Regions from separate parts of the Streptomyces sp. NPDC005551 genome, predicted to be linked through region 3. Evidence: riboswitches for the same ligand, from Rfam matches in the RefSeq annotation. Region 3 holds a riboswitch; each other region holds the start of a gene.

Region 1 (4,204 bases), 200 kb from region 3:
CCACCTCGAAGGGCAGGTGCAGGGTCACCTCGGACAGCGGGTACAGCAGCGGCTCGATCGTCTCCCGGTGCGCCGGGACCGTCACCCACGCGGTGAGCGCGCGCCGCACGTCCGACCAGGCGGTGCGGCCCGCGGCGAGCAGGGGGTTGAGGGTCGGCCGCGCGAGCAGGGTCTCGTAGGGGGAGCCGAGCGCCCGTGCCGCGGCGCCCGCGTCGAGCACGCGGTCGCCGAGCCGGACGCCCACCCGTCGCGCGCCGGAGGACGGAGCACGGCTAGAGCCCTCCGCGGAGCCGCCGGAACCCGCTGGGGAGAACACGCCGTACGGAAGATTGTGCGGACCGAAGGGGTCGCCCTCGGGGACGTCGAAGGGGGGCATCGGGTGCTGCCTCGCTTTCGTGCTCGCCGGTGATCCATGTGTGTCACGCGTCGATCCAGGTGTTCTACGCGTTCCAGGTGGTCGCGGCACACGTTACGTGGCAGAGGCGAGCGGAGGCAGGTCCCGTGACGGACCGCGCACCGCGTCCGAAGAGTTCACAATGTCGGGTCGGGCCGTGCCGGGCAGGGGCGGCTGCCCCCTGCGCCGAAGGCACCCGCAGCGGCCGCTTCGTACGGACCCGGTGATGCGCGGCGTGTGATCCCGTGCGGGGACCGGCGTTGCTGCCGGGATACCGGACGTCGTCCGGTTCCCGCCGGGCCGTTGGGGCGCGGGATCCGTATTCTTCGGATCATGGCCGCTCCGACTGCATATTCACTCATCGCCACTGACCTGGACGGAACGCTGCTCCGCGGCGACGACACGCTCTCCGACCGGTCGCGTGCCGCGTTGGCCAGGGTGGCCGAGGCGGGCGGCCGGCATCTCGTGGTGACCGGACGCCCGGCGCCGAGGGTGCGCCCGCTGCTCGACGAACTCGGCGGCACAGGGCTCGCGGTGTGCGGCCAGGGCGCGCAGCTCTACGACGCCGGGTCCGGCCGTCTGCTGTGGTCGGTGACCCTCGACCGGGAGCTGGCCGAGACCGCGCTCGGCAAGATCGAGGCCGAGGTCGGGCAGGTCTTCGCCGCCGTGGACCAGGACGGGGTGGACGGGCTCACGCTCATCGAACCGGGCTACCTCATGCCGCACCCGACGCTGCCCGCGGTACGGGTGCTGCGGCGCGACGACCTCTGGGCGGAACCGATCAGCAAGGTACTGCTCCGTCATCCCTTCCTGTCCGACGACGAGTTGGCGTCGGCGGCCAGGGCGACGGTCGGTTCCCTGGCGACCGTCACCATGTCGGGACCCGGCACCGTCGAACTCCAGCCATGCGGCGTGACCAAGGCGACGGGCCTCGCGCTCGCCGCCGGGCACCTCGGTCTGCCGGCGTCGGCCACGATCGCCTTCGGCGACATGCCGAACGACATACCCATGTTCGACTGGGCCGCCCACGGCGTCGCCATGGCCAACGCCCATCCCGAACTCAGGGCGGTGGCCGACGAGATCACCCTCTCGAACGAGGAGGACGGCATCGCGGTCGTCCTGGAACGGCTGTTCCCCGGCCCTGGGGACCGGGGAAGGGCGGACGCCGTCGGGCGGGGAGCGCCCGGCGCGGTCCTGCGCGGGGCCCGGTAGGCGGGGGCCCCGCGCGGTAATCAGTACGCAGGGGCCCCGTACGAGGACTCAGTGCGCGGGGCCCCGAGCGGTGATCAGTACGCGCCGAAGACGTTGTCGATCGAACCGTACTTGTCGGCCGCGTAGTTGCAGGCCGCCGTGATGTTCGCGACGGGGTCGTACGGGTCCATCGAGGTGCCGTCCACGTGGTACGCGGCGAAGGTCGGGTCGATGACCTGGAGGAGACCCTTGGACGGGGTGCCGGCCACCGCGTTGGAGTCCCAGTTGTTGATGGCCTGCGGGTTGCCCGACGACTCGCGCATGATGTTGCGGTAGATGCCGTCGTAGCTGCCCGGGATGCCCTTCTGGGACATGATGTCCAGGGCTTCCTTGATCCAGCCGTCCAGGTTGTTGGCGTACGTCTTCGCGGACGCGGGGGTGACGGCGGACTTGGCGGCCGTGGTGGTGCCGGTCGTGGCGCCCTTGACGGTCTTCGTGCCGACCGTCAGCTTCAGGCCCGGGCGGATCAGCGACGGGTCGCTGCCGATGACCGCGCGGTTGGCCTCGTACAGCTTCTTCCAGTCGCTGTTCTCGGTGTGCTCACGCGCGATCTTGGCCAGGGTGTCGCCCAGGGCCACCTTGTAGGTGACGAGCTGGACCTGCGGGACCGCGGCCGGTACGGACCGGACGGCCTGCGTCGGCTGCGCCGCCTGCGCGACGGTGGCGCCGACGAGGGGGAGCGCGAGTGCGGCTCCGCCCGTTCCGGCGGCGATGAGCCCGCGGGTGAGTGCGTTGTTTCCGGGACGACGGTGCTTGCCTCGAACGGCCATGGCGAAACTCTTCCTCTCCGATGCCTGCGAGGTGAGCTGTCGGGTTCGGGCTGGGAGGTGCCCGGCCGCACGGTGACATGCGACTTAACCCCGAGCCGTTCCGGTGATCCGGACCGGCGGCTTACCTGGGTCCCCCGCTCCTGCCGTGCGTGGGTGGGTGGGGTCACCGAGCGGCGGCAGGATTAGGCGGGTCCGCTCGGATCGACGTGAACGTATGCGAGAGCACATGTCCGAAACAAGGCCCGATTTCCCCTGACACGGCATTTGATCTACCTCTGACCAGGGGGGAAATGGTCCGATTAGACCGGAACGTGAAACTCAACTTGCCTTTAGCAAAGGGAGACTTGTCCGGCAGGGCCGGCCAAAAGATCGATTTGAGCGTGACCCATTTCACGCCAACAAGCGCCATGAAAGGGGATTTAAAGCAGGCAACTCGGGCATTACTGGCGGCCAGGTGGCGCGGTGACCGGGCGGGCCGCCGGGAGCGGGCGGCCCGCCGGGCGGCCCGCTCCGGGCCGGGCCGACTCCCGCCGGGAGGCTCGGACAGGCCTCAGCCCGCCGTGCGCGGGATGCGCCTCTCCCACGTCCGGTGGAAGACGACCTCGTCCCCGTCCCGGCAGATCACCTCGTCCGAGGTGAAGAACTCACCCGCCTCACAGGTGATTTGGGAGTGGGTCTCCACGCGTGCGTCCCAGGAGGTGTCCGGCCGGTGGAAGCGGATCGACCAGTCCGAGCGGGTGCGGGCGGACAGGGGATCCCGCTGGCCGGTCGTGTACGTCTCCAGGGCGTCCTCCGTGACCTCGAGGCCGTCGGGGTACACACGGGTGCCGCCGAGGCCGGGGTCCACCTCCAGTCGCCAGGTGCCCGCGGCGACATCGCGCACGACCAGCCGTTGCGGGCGGGGTTCGTCCAGAGTCGCCGGTACGACGGCGCCCAGCGGCTCCGACTCCTCCGGCTCCTCGAAAGTGATCGAGGGGTCCGACTCCCGGGCGCGTACGGGCAGTTCGAGCGAACTGCCGTCCGGGTGCAGCGTGAAGCCGGCGTCCGAGCCCGGCTGCGGCCAGACCCAGGGCCAGTACGCCGAGGAGACCGCGAGCCGGATGCGGTGCCCCGGCGGGAAGGCGTGACCGATGGCGCTCAGCTCGAACGTCACGTCCCGGGTCGCGCCGGGCGGCCACTCCACCGCCCGGTCCGTGCCCTCGCGGGCGGAGAGGTTCAGCACGCCGCGCGTGACGAGCGTCGACGCCCCGTCCGGGAACACGTCGCAGAGCCGCGCGATCACCTGCCCGCGCGGCACCGGCGAGGTCAGCCGCAGACGGACCCCCGGCCGCCCCAGCACCCAGGTCTCCTCCCGCACCTCGAACTCGAAGCACGCCGACTTCGCGTCCTCGTCCCGCTGGTCCGGCGGCAGGTCGGCGTCGTTGCCGAGGGGCAGGAAGCGGCCGGCGTCCAGCCCGGTGTGCAGCGGAGAGCGCACCGGCACGGGCACGCCCCGCAGCGCGTACGACACCGGTGTCACCGACGGCGAGGGCCAGGCGTCCTCCCCGACCCAACGGCCGGGCAGGGCCGGATACACCGTGGCCGGGACGTGCGAGTCGCTGATGTACGCGCGCAGGAGCGGTTCGGACAGGACACCGGTGCCGCCACCGGCCGGGGTGGCACCCCCGTCGGGGCGGGGTTTCAGCCAGTGGTCCCACCAGCGCAGCGTCTCCTGGAGGAAGCCGATCGCCGGGCCGGGCGGCAGCCCCCGGTCGGGGTACTGGTGCGACCAGGGGCCGATCAGCCCGCG
Region 2 (4,204 bases), on a different contig from region 3:
CCGGCGGGACCGGGGCCGGGTACTCCGGCGGCGAGCGGCCGAGCGGGCCGGTTCCCGAGGGGCGCGAGCGGGCCGGGGGGCGGCTGCCCGGGGATCCGGTGCCGGATCCCGGCCTCGGGAACGCCGCGCCGCCCACGTCCGCCGAGCCCGTCGCCCGGCGGATCTCGTCCGCGCGCCGCTTCCTCCGGGCCCTGCCCGCGCTGCTCGTCGCGGCCGGGATCGTCTACGACCTCCTCACGCCGTCACAGTTCACCGCGGCCCCCTTCTTCACGGCCGCACCCCTGGTCGCCGCTCCGCTCTTCTCGCTGCGCGGCACGGTCCTCACCGGTCTCGCCGCGCTCGCCGCCGTCCTCTCCGTCCACCTCGAACTCGGCATCGTGCTGCGCGTCGACGCGATCACCGAACTGGTCACCGTCGCCACCGTCACCGTCCTGGCCGTCCTCATCAACATCCTCGTCCGGCGCTCCGACGAACGGCTCGCCTCCGCGCGCGAGATCGCCGAGGCCGCACAGCGCGCCGTACTGCCGCGCCCGGAGGAGCGGATCGGCGGGCTCGAGGTGGCCGCGCGGTACGAGGCCGCGCAGGCCGACGCGTTCATCGGCGGTGACCTGTACGCGGTGCAGGATTCCCCGTACGGCGTGCGGCTGGTCGTCGGGGATGTGCGGGGCAAGGGCATGGGGGCGGTGACGGCGGTCGCCGTCGTCATCGGGGCCTTCCGGGAGGCTGCCGAGCACGAGTCGACGCTGGAGGCGGTCGCCCAGCGGCTGGAGCGGGCGCTGGCGCGGGAGGGGACACGGCGCGACGGGCTCGACGCCTTCGAGGGGTTCACGACGGCCGTCCTCGCGGAGGTCGCGCACGGGGACGGCGTCGTGCGCCTCCTGAACCGCGGCCATCCCCCGCCGCTGCTCCTGCACGCGGACGGCACCCTGCGCACGCTGGAGGCACCGGAGCCCGCGCTGCCGCTCGGGATGGGCGAGCTCGGCACGTGGCCCGACCGCGCCACGGTGGTCGCGTTCCGGGCCGGAGCCACCCTGCTCCTCTACACGGACGGGCTGTCGGAGGCGCGCGACCCCCAGGGGCGGTTCTACGACCCGGCGGAGCGGCTCGCCGGGCGGGCCTTCCGCGACCCGGACGCCCTGCTCTCGGCCCTCATCAAGGACGTGCACCGGCACACCGGGGACGGGACGACGGACGACCTGGCGCTGCTCGCCGTCCGGCGGTCGTGAGTGTCCGGCGCGGCGTTCAGGGCCCGCCGTCACCCGAGGTGACCGGGCGGGATCACTGCGCATAACAGCTGACGCATCGTCAACTCTTTTGAGGTTTACGACTCACGGTCAACTCGCCCGGTTTTCACCGCTCGTGACCCGTAAGTCCGTGACGAAGACGTTAATGATCAGTCGGAACAGCTTGGAATAGGGGACCCGCGTCTATTAACGTTCGATAACGCAGCGCGGTCGTCCCAGCCGTCACAAGAGACGGCTCCGTGCGCACGCGCCGAATCCCGCAAGGGAACCGGGGAACCACCAATTTGGGGTGAATCGAGCGTCTATCACGGTGCAGCGCACCCTGGTTGACGCGCGTAGGAGACCTTCCTGCTCCGAACCCGTCAGCTAACCCGGTAGGCGAGAAGGAAGGAAAGGAGCGCGCCCACGTGGCGTCCAACCGGCCTGCCCAGAACACCTCGTTCGCGCCGAGTGAGAAGCAGAGCGACACCTTCGGCTACGGCCACGGCAACGACGAGGGCCCCTGGGAGGAGTGGAATCCCACCGCGGATTCCGTCCGTCCCGTACGTGGCCGGCACCGCGTCTCCAAGCAGCGCGGCGGAGGACTCGCCCGGAGCTCCACCGTCCTCGGCGTCGGCGTCATCGCCGCCGTCGGCGCGGGCGGCATGGCCACCGCGCAGAGCGGCAAGCCCCCGGTCTCCATCTCGATGCCCGACCTGTCGTCGGTCGCCGACTCGGCCAGGAACCTGATATCGGACGGCTCCGCCGAACCCGCCACGGCCGCCTCCGCCACCCCGCTCACCACCGCCGGACTCGCCGGCTCGGACACGGCCCAGGGCACCGCCGGCGCGGGCGAGGCCCTGCGTGCCCGCATCATGCAGCAGGCCGAGTCGCAGCAGGACCAGGTCGACCTCAAGGCCGCCGAGGCCGCGCAGGCCGCCGCCGTGAAGAAGGCCGCCGAGGAAGCGGCCAAGTCGCAGGACGAGGCCGAGGCCAAGGCCGCCGCCGCCAAGAAGAAGGCGGAGCAGGAGGCCAAGGAGAAGGCGGAGGCCGAGCGCCTCGCCAAGCTCGCCAAGAGCTACACGCTGCCGACCTCCTCGTACACGCTGACCTCGCACTTCGGTGACGCCGGTGCCATGTGGTCCTCCGGCCACCACACCGGCCTCGACTTCGCGGCGCCCACCGGCACGCTGATCAAAGCCGTGCACAGCGGCACCGTCACCGAGGCCGGCTGGGCCGGTGCGTACGGCTACCGCACGGTCCTCACCCTCGACGACGGCACCGAGATCTGGCTCTGCCACCAGTCGTCCATCAGCGCCGGCGTGGGCCAGAAGGTCTCCACCGGTGAGGTCATCGGGCGGGTCGGCGCGACCGGCAACGTGACCGGGCCTCACCTGCACATGGAGGTGCACCCGGGCGGCAGCGCCGGCGGTGTCGACCCGCTGGCCTGGCTGCAGAGCAAGGGCCTCAACCCGTAACCAAGGCGGCCCTCCCGGCCGGGCCTGCGGAATACGTACCTCGGTCAACGGTGTTGAGATGCACCATGACCGCACTCCGCAAGCTCGGCCCGTCCGACCTCGAGGTCTTCCCGCTCGCCCTCGGCGGCAACGTCTTCGGCTGGACCGCCGACGAGGACGCGTCCTTCGCCGTGCTGGACGCGTACGCGGCAGCCGGCGGCAACTTCGTGGACACCGCCGACACCTACTCCTCGTGGGCACCCGGCAACGAGGGCGGCGAGTCGGAGACGGTCATCGGCAGGTGGTTCGCCGCGCGCGGCAACCGCTCCGAGATCGTCCTGGCCACCAAGGCCGGTGCCCATCCCGCGTACAAGGGGCTGTCCCCGGACACCCTCAGGGCCGCGGCCGACGCGTCGCTGCGCCGCCTGGGGACGGACTACATCGACCTCTACTACACGCACTACGACGACCCCTCGGTCCCGGTCGAGGAGATCATCGGCACCCTCGACGAACTGGTGCGGTCAGGCAAGGTGCGCGCCGTCGCCGCCTCCAACATCTCGCCCGAGCGGCTCCAGGAGTCCCTGGAGTTCTCCGACCGCGAGGGCCTCGCCCGCTACGTCGCCCTCCAGCCGCACTACAACCTCGTCTCGCGCGACACCTACGAGGGCCCGCTCCAGGAGATCGCCTCCCGTTCCGGCCTCGCCACCGTCCCCTACTACGCCCTCGCCTCCGGCTTCCTGACCGGCAAGTACCGCCCCGGTACGACGGTCGACTCCGCGCGGGCCGCGGGCGCAGGCAAGCACCTGGAGACCGAGCGCGGGCGTCGCGTGCTGGCCGCGCTGGACGAGATCGCCGAGTCCCGGGGCGTCCCGCACGCCACCATCGCCCTGGCGTGGCTCGCCGACCGGCCCACGGTGGCCGCGCCGCTCGCCTCCGCGCGGACGGCCGAGCAACTCCCTGCGCTCCTGGGCGTGGCCGACCTGACCCTCACGGACGCGGAGTCGGCCGAGCTGACGCGGGCGTCGGCGTAGGGCCTGTCAGCCAGGCCTGCGGGCCTGCCTGCGGCCTCACGAGCGGTAGGGGTTGTAGGCCGGATACGCGTCGTACGCGGGGTGGGGCGGGCGGTACGCCGCCGCGGGGCCGGCGTACGGCCGGGCGTGCGCCGGCGCGTGCACCGGCGGCCACGGGGGTGCGACCGGGGGCGCGGCGGCGCGGGCCGCGTACGCGAGGGAGGGGCGGGCGACGTCCCTGCGCCGCCACAGCTCGTGCAGCAGCTCCCTCTCCCGTACGACGAAGTCGGGGCCGGCGTGGCCACGGCGTCCCCGGTGCCGCAGGAACGCGAGCGAGGTCGCGTAGGCCTCGTACTGGGCGACGGAGCGCGCGGCGGCCCGGCCGAAGTGGTGCTTGGCGTAGTCGCGGGCGAGGCGCCGCGCGCGCATGGAGCCGAGCACGAACGGCTCGGGCGCGGCCAGCCACCCGGTGACGGCGTAGGCGGGCAGTTCCGCGCGCACCGTGCGCAGCTCC
Region 3 (4,204 bases):
TGCGGTGCGATGCCACGAGGGCACACATCCTTTCGTGAAGACTCGGGCCGCACGACCGTCCGAGCGGGAGGCGGTGACGCGTCCGGCGGCGGCCCGCACAGGGGAACGGGGCGCCGCCGGACCTTTCGGCGGAAGTGACCGGTGCCGCCCCTGGCCAGGGGCGGCGGTGGAGAGCCGGTCACCTGGGGGAGGACGCTAAACGCGGGCGGGCGGGGGCCGTGACGGCATGTGCGGAAGTGGCGGGAGTGGACCGCCGGGTGACCGTATGCGACCGCGATCCCGGGCCGCGGGTGTCGGCTCGACGCCGAGTCCTGACCGATGCGGCGGTTGTCCGGGTGGCGGGGGAGACCCGGGTGCTATGAGCCCACCAGGTGGCTCGGGTGGCTCGGGTGGCTCGGGTGGCTCGGGTGGCTCGGGTGGCTCGGGTGGCTCGGGTGGCTCGGGCGGGCCGGGTGGCTCGGGCGGCCCGGGTGGCCCGGGTGGGCAGGCGGCCCGGGGGAGGCCGGTGCGGGGAGACACCGGGGCGCCCGATTAGGCTCCGGCCCCATGGACGTACTCATCCATCTCTTCGTCGGCCTGCACATCATCGGGATCGCCGCGCTGCTCGGCGGCTTCCTCACCCAGTTGAAGGCGATGGGCCGGGGCACGGCCCGGTTCGTCCCCGCGATGCTGCACGGCGCGCTCACCATGCTGGTCACCGGCGTCGTACTGGTCGGCCTCAACCAGGCCGAGGACAACCCGCTCGACAACATCAAGCTCGGCGTGAAGCTGGCCCTGCTGATCGTGATCCTCGGTCTCGTCTACGTGAAGCGTGACGAGGAGAAGGTCGAGAAGGGCGCCTTCGCCGCGGTCGGCCTGCTGACCACGGCGAACATCTTCATCGCGGTGCTCTGGACCTGAGGCCGTGAGCCTTCTCGGACCGCCGTCGGCCGGTGTCCGGCGTGACCGTGGGATCACGCCGGACACCGCGTCACGCCTAACGCGGTCCAGCCCTCACGCCGGGCGCACGACGCTGTGGACCGACGACTCGCCGCCGTGGTGGAGCGGCTCCTCGCGGACGTGGGCACCCGGCCTCGGGGCGTGGATCAGCATCCCGTGGCCGGCGTAGAGCCCGACGTGGCTGCTGTCGTCGTCGAAGAAGACCAGGTCACCGGGGGCGATCTCGGAGAGCGGGACGCTGGTGCCCGCGTCGGCCTGGTCCCGGACGGTGCGGGGCAGAAAGACACCGGCGGCCATCCACGCGGCCCGCGTGAGACCGGAGCAGTCGTACGAGTCCGGACCCATGGCGCCCCAGACGTACGGCTTGCCGATCTGCGCCCGGGCGTAGGCGAGCACCTTGCCGGCCGTGGTGGCCCGGGGCGGGTCGTTCGTGGGGAGCACCGTGTCGGCCGTGGTGGCCCGGGGCGGGTCGTTCGTGGGGAGCACCGTGTCGGCCGTGGTGGTCCAGGACGGGTCGTTCGTGGGGAGCACCGTGTCGGCCGTGGTGGTCCAGGACGGGTCGTTCGTGGCGAGCACCGTGTTGGCCGTGGTGGCGTACGAGGGGGCGTCCGCCGTGCCGTCCGGGCCGTCGGCCGGGGAGCCCGGGTCCTGCCGGGCGGGCGCCTCCGGGCGCTGCTTCTCCTGAGCGGTCTGCTGGCGGGCCGGCTCCTCGGTCCTGCGCTCCGCGGCCTCCCGCTGCCGCTCCTCGACCGACGTGAGCCGCGCCTGCTCCGCGGCGGTGAGCTGCGCGAGCAGTACGCGGGCGTCGGCGAGCTTCCGCTGCACCTGCGCCTTGGCCGACTTCAGCGTCCGCTGCGGGACGGCCGGTTTCGCCGAACCCCCCGCGGCCTCGGGCCCCTTCCGCACCCTCGCCGCCTGCTCGGCGGTGTGGCCGGCCGGCAGGAGGGGCGCGGCGTCGGAGACGGCGGCCCCGGTGCGGGACAGGGTGACGGCGTACGGAACCGGTTCCGCGCGCGTGGTGCCGGGCCTCCCGGTACGGCCGGCCGTGTCGTCGCGGGGGGTGTCGTCCCGCGTGCGCGGCTGGGAGCTCTTCCCCCTTGCCCCGGTGTACCGCTGGGCGGCCGTCCCGGCCTGGTGATAGAGGTCGTCCACCTTCTTCCGGACTTCCTCGCGACTCGGCTCGGAATCGGCCGAGGGTGCGGCGTTCGCGGTCTGCGAGAGCAGGGCCACGGAGGTGAGGGCCGCCGTGGCGAGACCCGGGACCCGTGCGCCCGCTACGCGCGTCACTGCGGGACGCGTGGTGCGTTGCGACGCCAAGAGAGGCGACTCCTTCCATGATCCGCCTACCGGGTTAGCTGTCGGGTTCGGGCGGGTGGCTCGGAAGGGTTGCCCTACGGTCCTCGCCCGGACAGGCGGTCGGACCGATTCACCCCGAAGATCGGTGGGTCCCCGGTTCCGGCTGCCGCGCGGGCGCGCCGGATTCGGCGGAGGCCGCGCGGCCCGGCGTCGTTCGCCGGTTGGGTCGGGCGGCCTGACCGGCACGTTAGCCAACTCGTGTGGCTTCTGTGAAGGTTGATGGCCGATATGCCCGATACGTTTTCGTGACCTTCTTTCCGGGGGCCGCTTCGCGCCGTCGGACGACTCGGTGTCCGGACGGTCCGCGCGGTCCGCGTGACGTGGCGTGCGTCTCGTCCGCGCCGGTCACCCCAGGTGACGACACGGACCCGGAGGGCGAGGCGGAGTCGGGCCATGGGCTCCAGGCAGGGAGAACGCGTCCGGCGGGCAGCCTCCGGGGCGGCACCGGAGGTGGTCCGTCCGCTTTCGGGAGGCCGGTGGAGTTCCCGGCGTGGCCACGGGCTGTCAGTGGGGCGGCCTAGACTCGGATGGCGATGAGCAGCCTCTTTGACGACAGCTTCCTGGCGGACCTCAAGCCCTCCGGGGCCCACGGGGAAGAGCCCCCGCCGCCGCCCGAGGACGGGACGCCGGAGCAGCTTCCGGACGACCTGTTCGGCGGCCGTTTCGACGTGCCCCCGAGCCGGGACGCGTACTACCGCGACGGTGCGGCGCGCCCCGCCGTGGACCCGGCGGCGCTGCTGGACGGGCTGAACGAGAACCAGCGCGCGGCCGTGGCGCACGCCGGCTCGCCGCTGCTCATCGTGGCCGGTGCCGGGTCGGGCAAGACCCGCGTGCTCACGCACCGCATCGCGTATCTGCTGGGCGAGCGGCACGTGCACCCCGGCCAGATCCTCGCGATCACCTTCACGAACAAGGCCGCGGGCGAGATGAAGGAGCGCGTCGAGCAGCTCGTCGGCCCGCGCGCCAACGCGATGTGGGTGATGACCTTCCACAGCGCGTGCGTCCGCATCCTGCGCCGCGAGTCGAAGCGGCTCGGCTTCACCTCGTCGTTCTCGATCTACGACGCCGCCGACTCCAAGCGGCTGATGGCCCTGGTCTGCCGCGACCTGGACCTCGACCCGAAGCGCTACCCGCCGAAGTCGTTCAGCGCCAAGGTCTCGAACCTGAAGAACGAGCTGATCGACGAGGAGGACTTCGCCGCCCAGGCCGGCGGGGCCTCCCGGACGGAGTCGGGGGGAGGTTTCGAGGAGACCCTCGCTCAGGCCTACGCGCTCTATCAGTCGCGGCTGCGCGAGGCCAACGCGCTCGACTTCGACGACCTGATCATGACGACGGTCAATCTGCTGCGCGCCTTCCCGGACGTGGCCGAGCACTACCGCCGCCGCTTCCGCCATGTCCTCGTCGACGAGTACCAGGACACCAACCACGCGCAGTACGCCCTCGTCCGCGAACTCGTCGGCACCGCCGAGCACCCGGTGGACGTGCCGCCGGGCGAGGACGACCTGCCGCCCGCCGAGCTGTGCGTCGTGGGTGACGCCGACCAGTCGATCTACGCCTTCCGCGGCGCGACGATCCGCAACATCCTCCAGTTCGAGGAGGACTACCCGGACGCGACGACGATCCTGCTGGAGCAGAACTACCGCTCCACCCAGACGATCCTGAGCGCCGCGAACGCGGTCATCGAGCGCAACGAGTCCCGCCGCCCCAAGAACCTGTGGACCAACGCGGGCGCGGGCGCGCGGATCACCGGCTACGTCGCCGACACCGAGCACGACGAGGCCCAGTTCGTCGCCGACGAGATAGACCGCCTCACGGACGCGGGCGAGGCCAAGGCGGGAGACATGGCCGTCTTCTACCGTACGAACGCCCAGTCCCGTGTGTTCGAAGAGGTGTTCATCCGCGTCGGCCT
Region 4 (4,204 bases), on a different contig from region 3:
CATGGGCCCCAGCGTACGGCTCGCGTCCGGCGACGTCGCGAGGCAGGCTTGGGGGTCCGCCACCGCCTCCGGGGGCGTGCCGGGTGACTCCTCCGGGGCTCGTCCCGGAGGCTCCCGCCGGGGTGGGCCCGCGGTCCGCCCGGGCACGCTTCACCGTATGGGACACTGGTCTAGACAACCTTGGAACACCGGAAGGGCAGCATCACATGGCTGAGCGCCGCGTCAACGTCGGCTGGGCCGAGGGCCTCCACGCCCGCCCCGCCTCCATCTTCGTCCGGGCGGCCACGGCCTCCGGCGTCCCCGTGACGATCGCCAAGGCGGACGGCAACCCCGTCAACGCCGCGTCGATGCTCGCGGTCCTCGGCCTCGGCGCCCAGGGCGGCGAGGAGGTCGTCCTCGCCTCCGACGCGGAGGGCGCGGACACGGCCCTCGACCGCCTGGCCAAGCTGGTCTCCGAGGGCCTCGACGAGCTTCCCGAGACCGTCTGACTCCTCGGACACTCTCTTGTGCGGCGAAGCCGCGTCGGCCCGACCGGTCGACGCGGCTTCGCCGTTCTCGCGCCTTTCCGGATCCCGTCGCTCGGCTCCGGTCGGCGGCCGGTCGATATCAGCACGCCGTCCGGACAATGCGACAGGCACCCGAAAAGGCGCGACGGGAATTCCCGGCGCACGGAAAGAGGGCAGCGGAAACAGCCGCCTTCCGAATATCCCTCTTTGTATACGGTGCTTCTGTTAATGCCGTGGGCCGGAGATGTTTACGGGAGGTTGCGAAGTCCTCACGCGGTCCGCGGGTCGGGCGCGCCGCGCGGAGCGGAAACGGTGCGCGGAGGCGGCGCGCTCGGCGTGCAGCGCGGTGATCGCGCGCGCCCGCTCACTGTCCCCGCGCGCGACGGCGTCCACGATGCCGCCGTGCTCCGCCCAGGCCTCCGCGGCGTCGGCCGGCGCCTCCACCGCGTACATCCAGGCGATCTTGTGCCGCAGCTGGGCGAGTGTCGAGGTCAGCGCGGGGCTCCCGGACGCCTGGGCGAGCGTCTCGTGGAACCAGGCCCCCAGGGACCGCAGATCCTCGCTGTGGCCTCTCCTGGCCCGCTCCTGCCCGAGCCTGACCAGGCCCCGCAGAACCTTGAGGTGGGCCTCGGTGCGGCGCTGGGCGGCCCGCGCCGCGCCCAGGGGCTCCAGCAGCATCCGCATCTCCAGGAGGTCCGCCGCCTCCTGTTCGGTGGGTTCCGCCACGCACGCGCCCGCGTGCCGCCGGATGACGACGAACCCCTCGGCCTCCAGCGTGCGCAGCGCCTCGCGCACGGGGACGCGCGAGACCCCGTAGCGGCGGGCGAGCAGTTCCTCGGTGAGCCGGCTGCCGCGCTCGTAGACACCCGCGACGATGTCGTCACGGATCGCCGTGCATACCGAGTGCGCCGGAATGCGCATGAGCGGACCTCCGCCTCAATCCTCGCGAAACGCCGTCGATTGACGCTCGTTCAGCGACTCTATTGCAGCGGGACGGAATTTCCGATGGCGGACCGGAATCCATATGCATTTTTTGGACGGACGCGCGTCCGAAACGCCGAAGGCCCCGGCTCGTCGAGCCGGGGCCTTCGGAAGTCGCCGGGTGTCAGAGGCTGACGCCGTGCGAGCGGAGGTAGGAGACGGGGTCGATGTCCGAGCCGTACTCGGCCGTCGTACGGGCCTCGAAGTGGAGATGCGGTCCCGTAGAGTTGCCGGTCGAGCCGGAGAGGGCTATCGGCTGGCCCGGGGTGACGGTCTGTCCCTCGGAGACGTTGACGGACGCCAGGTGGCCGTACATGGTGTACGTCCCGTCGTGCATCTTGATCACGACCTGGTTGCCGTAGGCGCCGGCCCAGCCGGTCGTGACGACGGTGCCGGCGCCGACGGCCTGGACGACGGTGCCCGACGCGGCGTGGAAGTCGACGCCGGTGTGGCTGCCGGAGGACCAGAGGCTGCCGCCGGTCTTGTAGCCGGTGGAGACGTAGGAGCCGGCGACCGGGGCGACGAAGGTGTTGAGAAGCTTGCGCTCGGCGGCGCGGGCGGCACGGGCCTTGACCTCGCGCTCCTTCTTGGCCTCAGCCATGACCCGCCGCTTCGCGGCCTCCTCGGCCTTCTTCAGCGCCGCGGCCTCGTCGGCGGCGTGCCGCTGGGCGGCGGCCTGCGCGTCGACCTGCTCGGCGACCGTGTCGCCGATGGTGACGGCCTGGGTCAGCCCGGTCTGCTGGACGGAGGCGGCGTCCGCGGCGAACGCGGGGGCGGCCAGGGTTCCGATGACACCGGTGGTGGTGAGAGCCGCCACGCCTGCCGCACTCTTGGTGGTACGCGTGATCCGGCTGGGACGACGGTGCTTCCCGGTGGCACGGGTGAACGCCATGAAGGGGCTGGTCCTTTCCTTCCCTCTCGCCTACCGGGTTAGCTGACGGGTTCGGAGCAGGAAGGTCTCCTACGGGCCTCCTTGGGGAAGGACGCCCGATTCACCCCAGGGACTGCGATGGGTCCCCGGCTCCCCTGGCTCGCGCCGTACGGGGACTCGGCGATGACTGTCCGGTGCCGCGGACGCGGCGCACTGCCCGACGAACAGTCGGACTGACGCTAAGGGGGGCGTCTTTCAATCGACAAACGAATCACGGCTTTTGTAGTGCACGCCACAGGGCAGAAGGGCAACGCCCCGGCAATACGGACATAACGCGGACGAAGCCGGGTAAGCGCGCGCGGAACCCCGGATGGACGACGGGTAAACGCGGGGACCCTGGTGACTCATCAGTCACCAGGGTCCCGTCGTCCGCGGGGCTCTACTCGGCCCGAACGACGCTCACTTCACCGATGCCGAGGGCCTTGACGGGCTCCTCGATCTGCGCGGCGTCGCCCACCAGGACCGTCACCAGGCGGTCGACCGGGAAGGCGTTCACGACGGCCGCGGTGGCCTCCACGGTGCCTGTGGCGGCGAGCTGCTGATAGAGCGTCGCCTGGTAGTCGTCCGGCAGGTGCTGCTCGACCTGGTCGGCGAGCGTGCTCGCCACCGCCGCCGCCGTCTCGAACTTGAGCGGTGCGACGCCCACCAGATTCTGCACGGCCACGTCGCGCTCGGGGTCCGTCAGACCGTCCGCGGCGAGCGTGCGCAGCACCTTCCACAGGTCGTCCAGTGCCGGACCGGTGTTGGGCGTGTCCACCGAACCGCTGATGGCGAGCATCGCGGCACCCGAGCCGTCCGGAGCCGAGCGCAGCACCTGGCCGAACGCCCGCACTCCGTAGGTGTAGCCCTTCTCCTCGCGCAGGACGCGGTCCAGGCGCGAGGTGAGGGTGCCGCCGAGGCAGTACGTGCCGAGCACCTGGGCGGGCCACACCCGGTCGTGCCGGTCGGCTCCGACGCGGCCGATGAGCAACTGCGTCTGTACGGCGCCGGGGCGGTCGACGATGATCACGCGGCCCCGGTCGTCGGCGGTGACCGGTGGCACCGGACGCGGCTCGGCCGGGGAGCCGGTCCAGGCGCCGAGCGTGTCGGCGAGCAGCGCGTCGAGGTCGACGTCGGTGAGGTCGCCGACGACCACGGCGGTGCCGGTGGCGGGACGCACGTGCTTCTCGTAGAAGGCGCGCACGGCCGCAGAGTCGATCTTCTGGACCGTCGCCTCGGTGCCCTGGCGCGGACGCGACATGCGCGAGCCGGCCGGGAACAGCTCCTTGGAGAGCTCCTTGGCCGCGCGGCGGGCCGGGTTGGCGCTCTCGTGCGGGATCTCGTCGAGCCGGTTGCGCACCAGCCGTTCGATCTCACTGTCCGTGAAGGCCGGTGCCCGCAGGGCGTCGGCGAGCAGGCCGAGCCCCTTCTCGAGCCGGGAGACCGGGACCTCCAGCGAGAGACGCACGCCCGGGTGGTCGGCGTGCGAGTCGAGGGTGGCGCCGCAGCGCTCGAGCTCGGCTGCGAACTCCTCCGCGGAGTGCTTGTCGGTTCCCTCGGAGAAGGCGCGGGCCATGATCGTGGCGACGCCGTCGATACCGGCGGGCTCGGCCTCCAGGGGGGCGTCGACGAGCACCTCCACGGCGACGACCTGCTGGCCGGGGCGGTGGCAGCGCAGAACCGTCAGGCCGTTGTCGAGCGTGCCGCGCTCGGGTGCCGGGAACGCCCACGGCCGGGCCTCGCCTGCCTGCGGCCGGGGGTGGAACTCCATCGTCGCGAGCTCGGTCACTTGGCCGACTCCTCGTCC

The links. A riboswitch is a leader RNA that binds a small molecule or an ion and turns the genes downstream of it on or off. The one in region 3 is predicted to bind cyclic di-AMP.
Positions count from the first base shown of each region.
Region 1: it holds a riboswitch for cyclic di-AMP, as region 3 does, so the genes downstream of both, ACFYP4_RS24585 (LysM peptidoglycan-binding domain-containing protein) here and ACFYP4_RS23665 (NlpC/P60 family protein) in region 3, are expected to answer to the same signal.
Region 2: it holds a riboswitch for cyclic di-AMP, as region 3 does, so the genes downstream of both, ACFYP4_RS12460 (M23 family metallopeptidase) here and ACFYP4_RS23665 (NlpC/P60 family protein) in region 3, are expected to answer to the same signal.
Region 4: it holds a riboswitch for cyclic di-AMP, as region 3 does, so the genes downstream of both, ACFYP4_RS00435 (M23 family metallopeptidase) here and ACFYP4_RS23665 (NlpC/P60 family protein) in region 3, are expected to answer to the same signal.

Region 1 is NZ_JBIAJE010000008.1:328,381-332,584, reverse strand. It holds gene fahA (fumarylacetoacetase) at 1-376, opposite strand, end outside; gene ACFYP4_RS24590 (Cof-type HAD-IIB family hydrolase) at 728-1,606, shown strand; gene ACFYP4_RS24585 (LysM peptidoglycan-binding domain-containing protein) at 1,681-2,415, opposite strand; cyclic di-AMP (ydaO/yuaA leader) riboswitch at 2,422-2,581, opposite strand; gene ACFYP4_RS24580 (CocE/NonD family hydrolase) at 2,966-4,204, opposite strand, start outside.
Region 2 is NZ_JBIAJE010000004.1:20,830-25,033, reverse strand. It holds gene ACFYP4_RS12465 (PP2C family protein-serine/threonine phosphatase) at 1-1,226, shown strand, start outside; cyclic di-AMP (ydaO/yuaA leader) riboswitch at 1,483-1,640, shown strand; gene ACFYP4_RS12460 (M23 family metallopeptidase) at 1,652-2,701, shown strand; gene ACFYP4_RS12455 (aldo/keto reductase) at 2,767-3,711, shown strand; gene ACFYP4_RS12450 (PrsW family intramembrane metalloprotease) at 3,748-4,204, opposite strand, start outside.
Region 3 is NZ_JBIAJE010000008.1:130,866-135,069, reverse strand. It holds gene ACFYP4_RS23675 (NlpC/P60 family protein) at 1-16, opposite strand, end outside; gene ACFYP4_RS23670 (hypothetical protein) at 547-900, shown strand; gene ACFYP4_RS23665 (NlpC/P60 family protein) at 994-2,256, opposite strand; cyclic di-AMP (ydaO/yuaA leader) riboswitch at 2,264-2,436, opposite strand; gene pcrA (DNA helicase PcrA) at 2,829-4,204, shown strand, end outside.
Region 4 is NZ_JBIAJE010000001.1:113,623-117,826, reverse strand. It holds gene ACFYP4_RS00450 (GNAT family N-acetyltransferase) at 1-3, opposite strand, end outside; gene ACFYP4_RS00445 (HPr family phosphocarrier protein) at 207-488, shown strand; gene ACFYP4_RS00440 (GntR family transcriptional regulator) at 732-1,427, opposite strand; gene ACFYP4_RS00435 (M23 family metallopeptidase) at 1,612-2,379, opposite strand; cyclic di-AMP (ydaO/yuaA leader) riboswitch at 2,392-2,551, opposite strand; gene ACFYP4_RS00430 (pitrilysin family protein) at 2,798-4,186, opposite strand; gene ACFYP4_RS00425 (pitrilysin family protein) at 4,183-4,204, opposite strand, start outside.